Regions from separate parts of the Kitasatospora sp. NPDC048662 genome, predicted to be linked through region 1. Evidence: riboswitches for the same ligand, from Rfam matches in the RefSeq annotation. Region 1 holds a riboswitch; the other holds the start of a gene.
The links. Region 1 has a riboswitch for cyclic di-AMP ahead of ACZ6R9_RS18460 (transglycosylase family protein). Riboswitches for the same ligand answer to the same signal wherever they lie in the genome.
Positions count from the first base shown of each region.

Region 2: it holds a riboswitch for cyclic di-AMP, as region 1 does, so the genes downstream of both, ACZ6R9_RS05860 (M23 family metallopeptidase) here and ACZ6R9_RS18460 (transglycosylase family protein) in region 1, are expected to answer to the same signal.

Region 1 covers NZ_JBVJHA010000006.1:73,592-80,967, forward strand. Annotated here, with positions in the region: gene ACZ6R9_RS18455 (MFS transporter) at 104-1,357, opposite strand; cyclic di-AMP (ydaO/yuaA leader) riboswitch at 1,813-1,982, shown strand; gene ACZ6R9_RS18460 (transglycosylase family protein) at 1,986-3,137, shown strand; gene ACZ6R9_RS18465 (CapA family protein) at 3,160-4,311, opposite strand; gene ACZ6R9_RS18470 (AurF N-oxygenase family protein) at 4,428-5,354, opposite strand; gene ACZ6R9_RS18475 (pseudouridine synthase) at 5,482-6,429, opposite strand; gene ACZ6R9_RS18480 (SpoIIE family protein phosphatase) at 6,565-7,376, shown strand, end outside.
Region 2 covers NZ_JBVJHA010000001.1:1,206,035-1,213,410, forward strand. Annotated here, with positions in the region: gene ACZ6R9_RS05845 (TetR-like C-terminal domain-containing protein) at 1-76, opposite strand, end outside; gene ACZ6R9_RS05850 (alpha/beta fold hydrolase) at 76-897, opposite strand; gene ACZ6R9_RS05855 (YiaA/YiaB family inner membrane protein) at 1,015-1,305, opposite strand; cyclic di-AMP (ydaO/yuaA leader) riboswitch at 1,522-1,685, shown strand; gene ACZ6R9_RS05860 (M23 family metallopeptidase) at 1,696-2,463, shown strand; gene ACZ6R9_RS05865 (DUF3995 domain-containing protein) at 2,477-2,983, opposite strand; gene ACZ6R9_RS05870 (hypothetical protein) at 3,099-3,911, opposite strand; gene ACZ6R9_RS05875 (GNAT family N-acetyltransferase) at 3,962-4,540, shown strand; gene ACZ6R9_RS05880 (sensor domain-containing protein) at 4,659-5,351, shown strand; gene ACZ6R9_RS05885 (MerR family DNA-binding transcriptional regulator) at 5,659-5,910, opposite strand; partial or broken gene ACZ6R9_RS05890 (MFS transporter) at 5,998-6,315, shown strand; gene ACZ6R9_RS05895 (hypothetical protein) at 6,366-6,809, shown strand; gene ACZ6R9_RS05900 (NUDIX domain-containing protein) at 6,888-7,358, opposite strand; gene ACZ6R9_RS05905 (XRE family transcriptional regulator) at 7,363-7,376, opposite strand, start outside.

The DNA.
Region 1 (7,376 bases):
GGTGCGTGGGACGTCGTGGTGCGTGGGACGTGGTGGTGCGTGGTGCGATGCTCCGCGGGCGTTGACCGGGCGAGGCGTACCATCCCAAGCCTATTCCAATCTTTCATGGATTAGCGGATAGTGCATCGACCGGTGGTCGCGCAGGCAGCTTCCGGACGGCCGGCAGAGCAAGGAGAACAAGGGCGGCAGGCACTGCGAGTGCGGTCATGCCGAACAGCGTCCGGTGCACGCCGATCCCGTCCGAGAGCGGTCCTGCGAGCACCAGGCCGAGCGGCATCAGCGCCACTGCGATCAGGTGGTCGTAGGAGCTGACCCGGGACAGCACCTGCTCGGGTATGTGCACCTGGAGTGAGGTCTCCCACAGCACGAAGAACAGCGAGACGCCGACTCCCGTACAGGCCTCCAGCAGGGCGATCACCGCGACCGGAGCGCCGGATCCGATGATCAGCGCCTGGCAGGAGGCAACCGCCATCGCGACGGCCGCCACCGCCATTGGTCGGGCCGGTTTCAGGCGGTAGGCGCAGACGTCACCAACGATCGAGCCGAGGCCGAAGGCGGTGACCACCACGGCCCAGGCGCCGGCCCCGCCCCACTCGTGATCCGCCAGGACCGGGCCGAGCACGAACACGGAGGGCAGCACCACCACGTGGTAGATCGCAATCGCGAGCATGCCCGACCACACCCAGGTCCGTTCGCACACCTGCCGCCAGCCGACCCGGAGTTCGGCCAGGAATCCGAGCCGCTCGGCGCGCTCCGCGACGGCTTGCCCGCCCACTGCGCCGAGTCTCGCCAGCACGGCGGCGCTGGCCGCGAAGCTCACGGCGTCCATCAGCAGGGCACCGCCAGGCCCGGCGACGGCGACCAACGCGCCGGCCAGCACCGGCCCGATCACCAACCCCACGGAGTGGACGAGCCCGCGCAAGGCATTGGCCTCGCCAAGCCGTTCACCGGACACCAGCAGCGGGATCAGCCCCGTGGAGGCGGGCAGGAAGAATGCGTCCGCCACCCCGAACACCACCATCAGCAGCGCCAGCACCCCGACCCGGGCCGTCCCGGTGAGCAGCAGCACCGCGACGGCCGCCTGGACCGCGCACCGCACCAGATCGGAGGCCAGCATGATCCGCTGTCTTGGCATCCGGTCCGCCCACACGCCGCCGACCAGCACGAACACCAGCATCGGCAGCAGGCCGGCCGCAGCCACCAGGCCGACATCGGCGGCCGACCCGCCGATCGACAGCACGGCGAACGGCAGCGCCACGAACGACACCCTGTCGCCCAGGACGGACAACGACTGACCGACGAACAGACGGGCGAACTGACGCTCCACCCGGAGCACTTCAGGAATCAGCACAGCCATGGGCACCTCCACAGCGGGTCGGGGAACAGCGATCACCGCGATGGTAGGAAGCCGCCGAAGTGGCTGTCGCGCGATTTATCCACAACGCCCCCAATGCGCAGATTTCGCTCAACTGCCTTGCTTTTCAAGCCACTTGAGGAACCCTCGACACCCAACCGCCCAAGCGGGGCTGTCCGCCTTCCCCTCCACCCGCTCCCCCAATCCCACCGATCGGCCAGACTTTCGCAGCCGACCACCCGATCACCCCATCGCCCGACCGACCGACCACCCCATCGCCCGACCGACCGCCCGCCCGGCTGCCCGGCTGCCCGGCTGCCCGACCACCGGGCTGACGCAACTCGGCCGTGACATAGGCGCGATGAGCTTGTGATTACTCCGTTCGAGTGATTAGGCTCGATCCGGCCCGCACCGCCGGGCCCCACGCGCGGCAACGCCGAACCCTGTCCGCCGCGTTGCCGGGTCGACCACCACAACCCTTGGACAGGGACGGGGGAACCAGGTACGTCGCCGTCCCCCACGGCTAGGGGTGAAGCCGCCCGCACCGGCTCCGACCGGTACGCGGCGGCCGGGCCTTCCTCCCGGTCCGAACCCGACAGCTCACCTCGCAGGCGTGCGGAGAGGATCGGGCATGCTCTTCACGGGTTCCGGGCGCCATCGTCGGCAGAGCCAGGCGGAGAAGGCAGCCGAGCGGGCGATCGCCGCAGCCGGCGTAGCCGGCGTCGGCCTCGCGCTGCCGCTGCTCGCCGTGACAAGTGCGCAGGCCGCACCGAGCACGGTCTGGGACCGGGTCGCCGACTGCGAGAGCGGCGGCAACTGGAGTTCCGACCCGGGCAACGGCGTGTACGGCGGCCTCCAGATCACCGCCCAGCGCTGGCTCGACTACGGCGGCACCCAGTACGCCGAGCTGCCCAGCGGGGCCACCCGCAGCCAGCAGATCGCGGTCGCCGAACGCATCCTGGCCACCGAAGGCCCGCAGCCCTGGGCCTCCTGCGCGGACTCGGCGGGCCTGCGCACGGTCAGCGCCCCCGGTGTGGTGGACGACAACGACTCGGCGGACGAGGCGGGTTCGCTGCGCGGCGCCCGCGGCATCGCGGCCGTCAACACCGCCTCGGACGGCACCGTCGCGCCGCGGAACGCCACTCCGGTGTTCTCCGGCCTGCCCGGCTACGACCCGGTGTACCACGTGTACTGGTACGAGAAGAACGGCGGCTGGTTCTGGACCAGCCACCAGAGCCTGTACGAGCGCTACATCCAGCTGACGCGCCCCCAGCCGCCTGCGGCCACACCGGCTCCGACCGCCACCCCGGACGGCCGGACCGTCCCGGCTGCTCCGACCGCTCCGACTGCCCCGGCCCCTTCGACCGACCCGAGCACCAACCCGAGCACCACTCCGAGCACGAACCCCACCACGCCCACCGGCGACCAGAACGGCAACAGCGCCGAGACCGGCAACGGCACCAACCAGGGCCAGGGCCAGGACGGCAAGGGCAACGGCGGCAACCAGCAGCCCACACCGTCCACCCCGGATCAGCCCACCACCCCGCCGTCCCCGAGCACCTCCGCCCCCGGCAACGCGCCCGTACCCCCGTCCACCGAAACCCCGTCCGCCACGACCCCGTCCCCGCAGCCGTACACCGTCGGCCCGGGTGACACGCTGGCGAAGATCGCCCGCACCCACGAGCTGAACGGCGGCTGGACCGGTCTCTACCAGAGCAACCAGCAGGTGGTGGGCGAGAACCCGGACCTGATCCACCCGGGCCAGGTGCTGAACCTGGGCTGACGGCCGCCCGGCCCGGCCGCCGTCACTTCGGGACGGCGGCCAGTCCGGTGCAGCCGCGCAGGCCGTCGCGGCGTTGCTGGGCGGCCTTCGCCGCGCCGCCGGTCTGCGGAACGGGCACGCCCCGCCCGTCGATGTGGGCGGGGGTGAACGTTTCGCCGGTGACCCGTCCGTCGGTGCTGATGGTGAGCGTCGTGACGCCGGTCTCGTCGGAGGCGGTGTAGTTCGAGGTGCCGTACCAGAGGAAGTTGCCGAAGCCGTACGCCACATAGGTGTTTCCGAGCATGCCCGCGCCGAGCATGGTGTGGGCGTGTGTGCCGACCACGGCGGTGGCGCCGACGGCGGCGAGCTTCTTGGCGAGGGCGCTCTGTGCGGCGGTCGGGCAGGCCACGCCTTCCTCGCCCCAGTGCAGGTACACCAGCACCACGGGAGCCTGCGCCTTGGCCTCGGTGACGGCGCGCAGCAGGGATTTCTCGTCGAACGCGGAGGCGATGCCGGGTTTGTGCTCGCCGGCCCGCCACTTCTGGTTGGTGAGTTCGTCGACCTGGCTCGCTGCCAGGACGGCGACCTTCGTGCCGTGCACGGTGGCGATGTGGGGCGCGAAGGCTTCGGCCGTGTCCTTGCCGATGCCGATCAGTGGAATCGGGGAGTTGGCCTTGGCGGCGAGGGTGTCGGCGAGGCCGTCGGCGCCGAAATCGACGGCGTGGTTGTTGGCCTGGGAGAGCACGTCTATTCCGGCGTCCTTGAGCGCGGTCAGCGCCTTGGGGCTGGTCCGGAAGGTGTAGGTCTTGGGTTCGGGCTTGCCGCGGCCGGTGATCGCGGTCTCCAGGTTGAGCACCGCCAGGTCGGCGGCGGACAGGGTCTTGGCGATCGGCCCGAGTGCGGTTTCGGTGGCGGGGGCGGTCAGCCGGGAGCCGGTCCGGCCCTCGAAGTGGACGTCCCCGGCGAAGGCCACGGTGATGCTGCCGGCCGCGCCGCTCGGAGCGGTATCGCTCGGGCCCGCGCTCGGAGCACCGGCCGTCCCCGGGCTGCCGGATGCCGTGCCCCCGGCGGAGTCCCCGGCAGGGGTGGTGGCCGCCGTCCCACCGCCCTCAGGTGGCGTCGATCCGCCGCATCCGGCGACGGCGGTGAGCAGCAGGACGGCAGCAGCGGCAGTGCCGAGTGGCGCGCGACGCATGAGGATCCCCCCGGATCGTTCGATGCTTCGCACTGTATCCGCGCCACTCGATCATCGGAAGACCACTTCGACACCGGATGATCACAACTCTGCGACCCGCTCCGCCGTCGAACCGCTCAGGCGATCACACCGGCGGCGCGCAGCAGCCAGCGGTTGGCGCGGCCGACCAGTCCGGCCCGGTCCAGCACGCCGATCACCTTCTGCGCCATCTCGATCCTGGTGTTGCGCCAGTGCGGGTTGGCCCGGGCGACGGCCTTGCCGATCTTCGGGTCGATGCCGACGGCGGCGTAGAGCCGGGGGTGGATCAGCGCGGTGGTGGCGTAGTAGATGACCACGCCGAGGAGGAACTGCTCCCACCGCCGCTGCAGCGACCCGAGCCGCTTGCGGACGAGTTCCTCGCGGGCGTAGGTGATGTGCCGGGCCTCTTCGATGACGTGGATTCGGGAGACCTGCCGGGTGAGCGGCTGGACGGTGTCGTCGTTCATCATTTCGCGCTGGAAGGCGTCCAGGATCTCCTCGACGTACATGGTGCCGCCGAAGGTCTGGCTGTGGGTGGAGATCGCCTTGAACAGCCGGCCCAGGTTGTGGGCGACGAATCCGGCGCCGTACGCGGGGACGCCCATCTTGGCGATCACGCGGGCGAACATCACCGAGTGCCGGCATTCGTCGGCGATCTCGGTGAGCGCGTACTGGACGTGGTTGCTGGTGGGATCCCGGTCGAAGGCGTGGCGCAGCAGCATCTGCATGAGGATCTCCTCGAACCAGATGCCGACGCTGGCGATCGAGGCGACCTCGTGCTTGGAGAGTTCGATGCGCTCGGCCTCGGTCAGCCGTTCCCACAGGTCGGTGCCGTAGAGGGAGAGGTGGCGGGGCGGGCAGTAGTAGGCGCCGGGGACGGGGTCGGCGTCCCAGTCGATGTCGTTCAGCGGGTTGAATGAGAGCTTCGCGGAGGAGGCGAGCAGGCGTTCGGCGGTGCGTTCCCGGTCGGGGGCGGTGCGCTCGCGGTCGGGGGCGCCGGGGGTGGCGGCAGGGTGGGGCGGCATGCCGGCTCCTTCGCGGTGGGGCGTGATCGAGGGTGGACTGGTGCCACTGCCGCGAAGGTAGAAGTTATTAGACTGTCCGTCAATACACTGCGCACAAGGAGGCACTCGCCGTCGCTCCGAGGGTCCGTCAGCCGCGCCAGTCGGCCGGATCGGCCCACGCCGCCAGCACCCGTCCGCTGACGAAACGTCGCGGCGTGCCGTCCACGGGGTCGGTGAATTCCAGCGAGCGAGCCAGCAGTTGGAGCGGGCGCCGGTAGTCCTCGGGGTCCTGTTCGGGCAGCAGCTCGGGGTAGATCGGGTCGCCGAGGATCGGCAGGCCGAGCCCGTTCATGTGCACCCGCAGCTGGTGGGTGCGGCCGGTGTGCGGGGCGAGCCGGTAGCGGCCCAGGCCGTCGCGGGCCTCCAGCAGCTCGACCCGGCTCTCCGCGTTGGGCTCCCCCGGCACCTGGTAGGCGTCCAGCCGGCCGTGGTCCTTGACGAGCCGGTTGCGCACGGTGGTCGGCAGGGGCACGTCCGGGTTGTGCCGGGCGATCGCCTCGTAGGTCTTGACGGCCTCCCGCCGTTCGAACAGTCCCTGGTAGGCGCCCCGGCGGGTGGGGTCGGCGACGAACAGCACCACGCCCGCGGTGAGGCGGTCCAGACGGTGCGCGGGGCTGAGCCGGGGCAGACCGAGATCGCGGCGCAGCCGGGCTAGCGCGGTCTCGGTGGCGTGGCTGCCGCGCGGGGTGGTGGCCAGGAAGTGCGGCTTGTCGGCGACCACGATCCGCTCGTCGCGGTACAGCACCTCGACGGGGAACGGCACCACGGGTTCGGGCGGCCCGGGTTCGCGGTGGAACCACACGTGGCTGCCGGGCCGGTAGGGGGTGTCGGGGGCGATCGGCCCGTCGGAGCCGGCGAATTCGCCGGCGTCGAGCATCGCCGCGATCCGTCCGGGGCCGGCGGCGGCGCCGTAACGCTCCTCCAGGTAGGCGCGGACGGTCGGCCAGGGGCCTTCGGGGGGCAGCCGCACGTGGACCGGGTCGATGCCGTCGCGCTGCGGCAGCGGGCTCACAGGTGCGGGGGGCCTACGCGCCACCGGGCGCCACCTGGGGGTCGGTCCGACGGGTGTCCATCCGGTCCACAATAGCGGGCGCTCACCCGTCTGGGCGCGGGCGGCCCGGCGTGCGAGGATGGCAGAGCGGTACCCGCCCCCGGAACGGCAGGTGGCCAGATGGACACCGACAAGCAGGGTAGTCACCGGATCCGCCCCACCTCTCCGTTGGCGGAGGGCGGTGCGGAGCTGCCCGACGGCCTGCTGGCCATTCCGGTGGCGACGGCGCTGGTCGCGTCGGACGGCCGGATCCTGCACTGGAGTCCGGACGCGGAGACGCTGCTCGGTTTTCCCGCCGCGCAGGCGGTGGGCGCCCGCGCCGCGGACCTGTTGGTGGGAGGGGAGCGGCGTCCCGAGGTGCTGGAGCTGTTCTCCCGGATCCTCAGTGGCCGCCCGTTCTCGGGGGTCTTCCCGGTGCGGCACCGCGACGGGCACCTGGTGCGACTGGAGTTCCGCGCGTTTCCGGTCCTCGGTCCGGACGGGGCCCCGATGGTGCTGGCGGTGGCCTCGGACGTCAGCGCGGTGCGCCGGCTGGCCTCCGACCTGGCGGTACTGGACGGTTTCTTCACCCAGTCCCCGGTCGGCATGGCGGTGTTCGACACCGAGTTGCGCTTCGTCCGCCTGAACGACGCACTGGCCCGGATCAACGGGGTGCCTCGGCAGGAGAGTATGGGGCGGCGCCTGACCGAGGTGCTGCCGGCCATCGACGGCCAGCAGGTCGAGGCGATGATGATGAAGGTGCTGGCCGACGGCCAATCGGTGCTGGACGCCCGCACACACGGCTGGACGCCGGCCGACCCGGAGCGCGAGCACGCCTGGTCGGTGGCGTGTTTCCGGCTGGACGAGCCGGACGGCACGGTGCTCGGGGTCTGCGTGACGGTCGTGGACATCACCGACCGGTTCGAGGCGGAGACCGCCGTCGAGGCCGCCCA
Region 2 (7,376 bases), on a different contig from region 1:
CCTCGGCGCCCCGGGCGTCGATCAGGTCGAGGGCGTGGTCCACCACCGCGGTGGTGGAGAGTCCGGCGCGGGCCATCAGCGGGCGACCTCGTTCAGGAAGGGGAGCAGGGCGTCGGCGACCGCCTGGGGGTAGCCCGCCATCGGGTAGTGACCGCCGTTCTGGATCATCACCTTACGGCCGCGCAGCGCGGCGGTCTGCCGGTCGGCGATCAGTTCGGGGTTCGGGAAGTCGGGGTCCTTGCTGCCCATCAGCACCAGCGCGGGGACGTCGACGGCCTCGCACCAGCCGACCGGCGCGGAGTCGCCCTTCAGGTAGCCGCGCAGCGCGGCCTTGCGGGCGGGCTGGCGCAGCATCTCGGCCAGGCCGGCCCGGTAGGCGTCGAAGTCGGCGGGCCGCGCGGTCGGGTAGTAGAACTTCTGCAGCGGGCTCCACAGGCCGGGGAACGCGGTGATCAGCGGGGTGGCCAGGCCGAACAGGGCCTTCTGGAAGGCGTTCAGCGGGAGGTTCTCGATGAAGGCGTCGATCAGCACCACCCCGGCGGTCCGCCCGGGGGCGAGCGCGGCCGCCCGGACCACGGTGGCGCCGGTGTAGGAACTGCCGGCCAGGACGGCGCCGCGCAGGTCGAGGTGGTCGAGCAGGGCGACCAGGTCGTCGGCGATCGCGGCGGGGGAGTAGTCGGTGAAGCCGGTGGAGGACTCGCCGAGGCCGCGCAGGTCCATGGTGATCACCCGGTGCCCGGCGGCGGTCAGCAGCGGCGCGAGGTGCCGGTAGGTGGTGCGCTTTTCGAGCATGCCGGGCAGCAGGACGACCGGGACGCCGGTGCCGGGGGTGTCGTCGTAGGCGATCCGGCCGCCGGGGACGTCGAGGTACCGGGTGGTGCCGAGGGTGCTGTTCATCGCGGGCCTCCTGGGCGGGCGTTGCGGCGCGCCGGGCGCTGGAGGCCCGGCCGACTGCCGATAGCCACAAAGCTAAGGCTAATAGCCTTAGCCGTCAAGGCCGGGCGGCCGAACCGGTCAGATGCCCTCCACCTTGAACGGGTCGTGCTCGGCGAGCAGCTTGTCCAGCCGGGCCTTGTCCACCCGGCTGGTGATCGCGCCCTCCTCCTGGCGGTCCCGGATCACCTTGGCCAGCGTGAACGCGGAGGTGATCTCGTACAGCAGCCCGACGGCGAGGAAGGCGCGCATCCAGGCGCTCACCGGCAGGTAGGCGATCCCGAGAGCGAGTGCGGCGGTGGCCAGCCCGAAGGAGAGGGCGGCCTGGGCGAAGTAGGCGGCGGTGGTCCGGTGCGGCACGGTTGCGGTCATGGCACCAGGGTCGCGTCGGCCCGGGAGCGCGGCGTGAGTACGGATACTCAACCACTCGGTCACAATCCGTCAGCTTGGCCCTGGTGAACCGTCATAAATCACCCATAGGGCGTCAGGAAATCTTCGCCGTCTCGTGGTAGCGGCTTGGAATCATGGGGTCCATAGGATTAACGTTTGATAACGCAGCGCGGTCGGCAACGCCGTAACCATGCGGCACCGTGCGCCACGCCTAATCCACTTGGGCACACCCCTCGGGGCGTCCCAGGAGCCGGGGAACCACGTTCCACCGGGGTGAATCGGGACGGCCCTGGGCCCGACCGTAGGAGACCTTCCACCTCCGAACCCGTCAGCTAACCCGGTCGGCGGCAGGGAAGGAAGGAGCACGCCCCCGTGGCGTCGACCTACAGCGAGAGCACCGGCACCCAGCTGCTCGACCACCCGGTCGAGCCGGAAGCCGCCCGGCACCGGCTGCCCCGGCAGTCCCGCACCGGCGCGCCCCTGCTGGGCGTCACCGCGATGACCGCCGCGCTCGGCGCCACCGCACTCGCCGCCACCCCCGCGCAGGCCGCCGCCCCGGTGCCCGTCACCGCCGCCGACGAAGCCTCCGACGGGCTGCTCGCCGGCGACCCCGGGCTCGCTCTCGCCGCCCGCATCCAGCAGCAGGCCGACGGCCAGCGCACCGCCGCCGACGAATCCGCCCGGCTGGCCGCCGCGCAGGAGGCCGAGGCCAAGCGCGCCGCCCAGCAGGCCGAGGCCGAACAGGCCGCGCACACCCTGCCGGTGGCCGGCTACCAGCTGAGCGCGCAGTTCGCCCAGTCCGGCGCGCACTGGGCGCACCTGCACACCGGCCTGGACTTCGCCGCCCGCACCGGCACTCCCGTCGCCGCCGTCGCCGGAGGCACCGTCACCTCGGCGGGCTGGTCCGGCCCCTACGGCTACCGGGTCATCCAGACCCTGCCCGACGGCACCGAACTCTGGTACTGCCACCTCTCCCGGATCGCCACCGCCTCCGGCCCGGTCACCTCCGGCACGGTGCTCGGCGCGGTCGGCGCCACCGGCAACGTCACCGGCCCGCACCTGCACCTGGAGGTCCGCCCCGGTGGCGGCGCCCCGGTCGACCCGCTGCCCTGGCTCCAGCAGCGCGGCCTGCAGCCGTAGGGCCGGTCCGCGCTCACCGACGGCCGCCGCCTCCTTCGAGGATCCGGCGGCCGAACACCGCGCAGCCGAACAGCACCCCACCGGCCAGGAAGAACGGCTCGTACAGCACCGTCGCGAAGCGGGCCATCGCGTCCAGCTCCGCCACCGAGCGGTGACCCGCCGCCAGCGCCAGCCAGTCCGGTACGGACGGTGCGGCGTGCACGATCAGCAGCACCGCCGTGCCCCGGGCCGCCCACAGCAGCCGGCGGGCCGGCAGCCGCCCGCCCCACGGCCGCACCAGCGCCAGGGCCAGCGCCGCCGCCACCGCGCACAGCGGTATCGCGAGGATGTCGATCACCAGCAGCGGCGTGTTGTCCAGCACCGAGAGGCCGTCGGGCAGGCCGGCCCGGCCGCCCAGCAGCCAGTACAGGTGCACCAGGGCGAAGACGGCAGACCAGAGCGCGGCGGCATGGGCGGCGGCCCGGCGCAGCGAGGGGCGCGGACCGGCCGCGGCGGTGGCGGCGGGAGTCACGATGTCCATGGCTCCACCCTGGCCCGGCGGCCCGCCCCGCGGATCGTCCGGACGGCCAGGACTGATGGCCCGTCAGGGCGATCCCCGGGTCCTCCGAGCGGTGGACCCGGCGGGCCGCGAACCCTCAGTACACCTCGGGGGCCAGCTCCGGGAACTCCTCCAGCAGCAGCCGGGCCAGCCCCGGCACCGTCCACTCGCCGCACAGGTCGATCGCGGCCTGCGCCACTGCCTCCTCGAACTCCTCGAACGCCCCCGCGAGTTCGTCCGGCATCGGCAGGCCCCGGGCGTTCAGCTCGGCCAGGTTGCGGTAGCTGCGCCGCATCAGGCCGTGCTCCAGCAGCCGGCGCGCCCCGTCCGTGGACACCCCGACCAGCAGCGCCCGCTCCGGCCCCCAGCCGCCGTCCGGATCCACCCCGGGCACCCGCTCGTAGGCGGCGAACCGCTCCTCGACGTCCAGCGCCCGGAACTCCTCCAGCCAGCCCCGCACCTGGTCGAGGTCGTGCACCGGCACGCCGTCCGCGCGCAGCAGCAGCGTGTACAGGCGCGGCCAGGTCAGCAGGTCGGAGCGGCGCAGCAGCGAGTCCACCAGCACCTGGCCCTGCCAGTCGGCCTCCTCGCGCAGCTTCTCCAGCCGCTTGGCGTTCAGCCGCCGCGCCGCCCGCTGGCGTTCGATCAGCAGCCGCACCGCCGCCGGGTACGCCCAGGCATCGCCGTCCGGCTGGACGTACAGGTGCAGTTGCTCGTACAGCAGGTGCTCCAGCACCGGCGAGGACAGCTCCGGGAAACCGTCGTGCAAGCGGGCGCCGCCCAGCTCCAGCAGGGTCAGCACGGTCCGCACCGCCGGCTCGGGTACCGCCTCCAAACCCTCCTCGGCCGCCCAGTCCAGCAGGTCGGCGGCACGGGTACGGGGGAGCAGGTGCAGGTCTTCGTCGTCCACCCCGGTACGTTAACCGGTCCGGGTGAGGCCGACCGGTAGGGTCGAGCCCCATGGAGACCGTCCGGTTGACCGGCCCCCGGCTCACCCTGCGGGAGTACCACCACACCCCCGAGGAAGTCGCCGCGCTGCACGCCGTCCACGGCGACCCCCGGGTGGTCCGGCATCTCCCCTTCGGCGCCGCCGACTTCGAGGAGTGCGCCGACCAGCTGGAGCTCTACCTCGACGAGGCCGAGGCCGAGCCCCGGCAGCACTACCGGCTGGCCGTCGACGACCCGGAGGGCGAGCCGATCGGCCAGGGCGCCCTCACCCGCGACGGCGAACACGCCGCCCAGCTCGGCTGCGTGCTGCGCCACGACACCTGGGGCCGCGGCTACGCGGGAGAGGTCACCGCGCTGCTCTGCGCGCTCGGCTTCGACACCCTCGGCCTGCACCGGCTGTTCGCCCGCACCGACCCCGACAACCCGGCCGCCGCCCGGGTGCTGACCAGGGCCGGTTTCCGGTACGAGGGCCGGATCCGCGACGAATCCCACTGGGGCGGCAGCTGGCACGACGCCCTCCAGTACTCGCTGCTCGCCCCCGAGTGGCGGGCCGTCCGACTCGCCGCCCCGGCCCCGCGACCCGGGGGTTAACCCCACCACCGATCGGGCAGCAGACCTCATTCCGTGGACCCGGCCCGGTACGGCACCTTGGAAGCGTGCCCGACGCCGCCGACCGGCGGCGTCACCCCGACCACCCGAAGGACCGCGGATGTCCACCGCTGCGTACCGTGCCTCCACCGGCGACCACCCCACCTGGCCCGGGTTCTGGCGCGCCCCGTTCTCCCGGGCCGCCTACCGGGAGCTCGGCTTCGCGCTCAGCGGCTTGCCCATCTCCGTGCTCGGCTTCTCCCTCGTCGTCGCGCTGTTCAGCGCCGGCCTCGGCCTCTCCCTCAGCGCGCTCGGCCTGCCCGTGCTCGCCCTGCTGACCATCACCGGCCGCGGCTTCGGCGCTGCCGAGCGCCACCGGATGCGCGCCCTGCTCGGCCTCGACCTGCCCGCCCCGGCCGCGGTGACGGTCCGCCGGGAGGGCGTCTGGGGCCGGATCACCGCCCGGCTCGGCGACGCGGCGGGCTGGAAGGGCGCGCTGTACCAGTTCGTCATGTTCCCCTGGGCGATCCTCAGCTTCGTGCTCTCGCTGGTCTTCTTCACCCTCGGCTGGGCCCTGCTGCTGTTCCCCGCCTACCAGTGGGTGTGGCCCCGCTACACCGACTGGAACGGCTACCGGGTCGCGGACTGGACGGACTCGAACGGCGTGCAGCACGTCTACGAGCTCGTCTCGCCGCTCCAGATCGGCGCCGTCAGCGTGCTCGGCCTGCTGTTCGTCCTGCTCACCCCGCAGCTGATCCGCGCCCTCAACGGCGCCAACCGGCTCGCCGCCCGCGCCCTGCTGGCCGGCCGCTGAACATGCGCCACCCCTGGGCCCGTGGTCGGATGACCCCGGGCCCGGCCGCATCCCGGGCCCGTCGAACGTCCGGAGGACCGCCGATGTGCCCGGTCAGCAGCGCCCGCCCGGTGAACCGCCGGGTGCGGGCCGCCCCGCCCGTGCTGATCACCTCCCGGCCGCTCGACGAGTACTGCGCCCACCTCGGCCTCACCCGCGCCGACCTGAGCCGCCTGCCCGGTCCGCTGCTGGACTGCCCCGGCGGCGCCGCCGCGTTCGCCGCCGAGGCCCGGGCGCTCGGCTGCGAGGTGGTCGCCGCCGACCCCGGCTACGCGCTCGGCCCCCGCCGGCTCGCCGAACTCGCCGCCGCCGGCCACGCCACCATGGCCGGCGCCATCCACCGCGACCCGGCCCGCCACCTTCCCCGCGCCGTGCACGGCCGGCGCCGCCCCGACAAGTACCTGCGCAGCTGGGACGAGCCGTTCGCCGCGCGCTCCGGCTTCAGCAGGCCCTGCTCCTCGTAGTAGCGCAGCAGCCGGGGCGAGGCGCCCGCCCGGTCCGCCAGTTCACCGATCCGCATCCGCGTCTCCCGTCCGCCGGAGAGGACTCCGGACTCTCCGCGATCCCGCCGGCCCGGGCCACCGCCCGCTGGTCCCGCAAGCGCCTGGTGCTCGCCGCCGTCGCCGTCCTGCTGGTCGCCAACACCGTCACCGCACTGTCCTCGTCCTACCCGCTCACCATGACCGCCCGGATCGCCGCCGGCGTCGCCGTCGCCGCGATCTGGGCCGAACTCGTCGGCTACGCCCGCCGATTGACGCCACCCCAGCTGCACGGACGGGCGATCGCCGTCACCGGCATCGGCGTCCCGCTCGCCCTCTCCCTCGGCATCCCGCTCGGCACCTGGTCCGGCCGGCTGATCGGCTGGCGGCCCACCTTCGGCCTGGTCGCCGTACTGGCCGCCGCCCTGCTGCTGTGGCTCGCCGCCGCCGTCCCCGACGCCCCCGGCCGGCGCTCCGGCCGCGCCGAACCTACGCCATGGCCGACCGCCGCGACCTGGTGCTGCTGGTCCTCGGCATCGCCTCCGTCGCCGGACTCGCCATCACCGGCGCCCTGGTCGACCGGCGACTGCGCCACCTCACCCCCGCCGCCACCACCGCCGTCCTCGCCGCCCTCGGCCTCCTGCTGCTGCCCGCACCCGCCGCACCCCTGGTCCTGCTCGCCGCCGCCCTCTGGGGCCTCGGCTGGGGCGCCGTCCCCCCGCTCTTCCAGACCGCCGCCGCCGACGCGGGCGGCGACCGCGCCCAGACCCTGCTGGTCGCCACCTGGCACACCCCGATGGGCCTCGGCGGCGCCATCGGCGGCCTCCTCGACCTCTCCGGCCCCCGAGCCTTCCCCTGGTTCGCCCCCGCCCTCCTGCTCCCCGTCCTCGCCGTCGCCGCCCTGTCCCGCCGCCACGGCTTCCCGCCGAAGCGCCCGTGAGGAGTCTTTGGCGGGCCCGGCCCGTGGGCTGCTCCTCGGGCCGGGCCCCCGCATGGCAGTCCTTTCGCGGACTGTGCCCTACCCCAGGTAGGGAGTCGCCCGGTGTTCAAGGAAGTGCCGAAGCCGGATTTGCTGGGTGTGGTGCATCGGCAGGTCTCCGATATCGCCCGGAGCCACGAACCGAAGATCGGTCGACTCGTCGGAGATCCGGAGTTCTCCGCCCGTGATGCGCGCGGTGAAACAGACGTTGAACTGTTGCCGCACCTCGCCGTCCGAGTAGGCGATCACATGCCGGGGATCGGTGTACGTGCCGACAAGTCCGGTGATCTCGACCTCCAGCCCGGTCTCCTCCCCGACCTCCCGGACGGCAGTGCCCGGCAGCGACTCGCCGAGATCCATGGTCCCGCCCGGCAGCGCGTACAGGCCGTTGTCGGTGCGCCGTTGGAGCAGGATGCATCCTTCGTCGTCAGTCACCACCGCGGACGCTGCCACCACCAACCGGTTCGGCTTGGGCGCGTCAGGATCGTCGTAGAACTCGGTGCGTGCCACGTGATCAGCTCTCTTCAA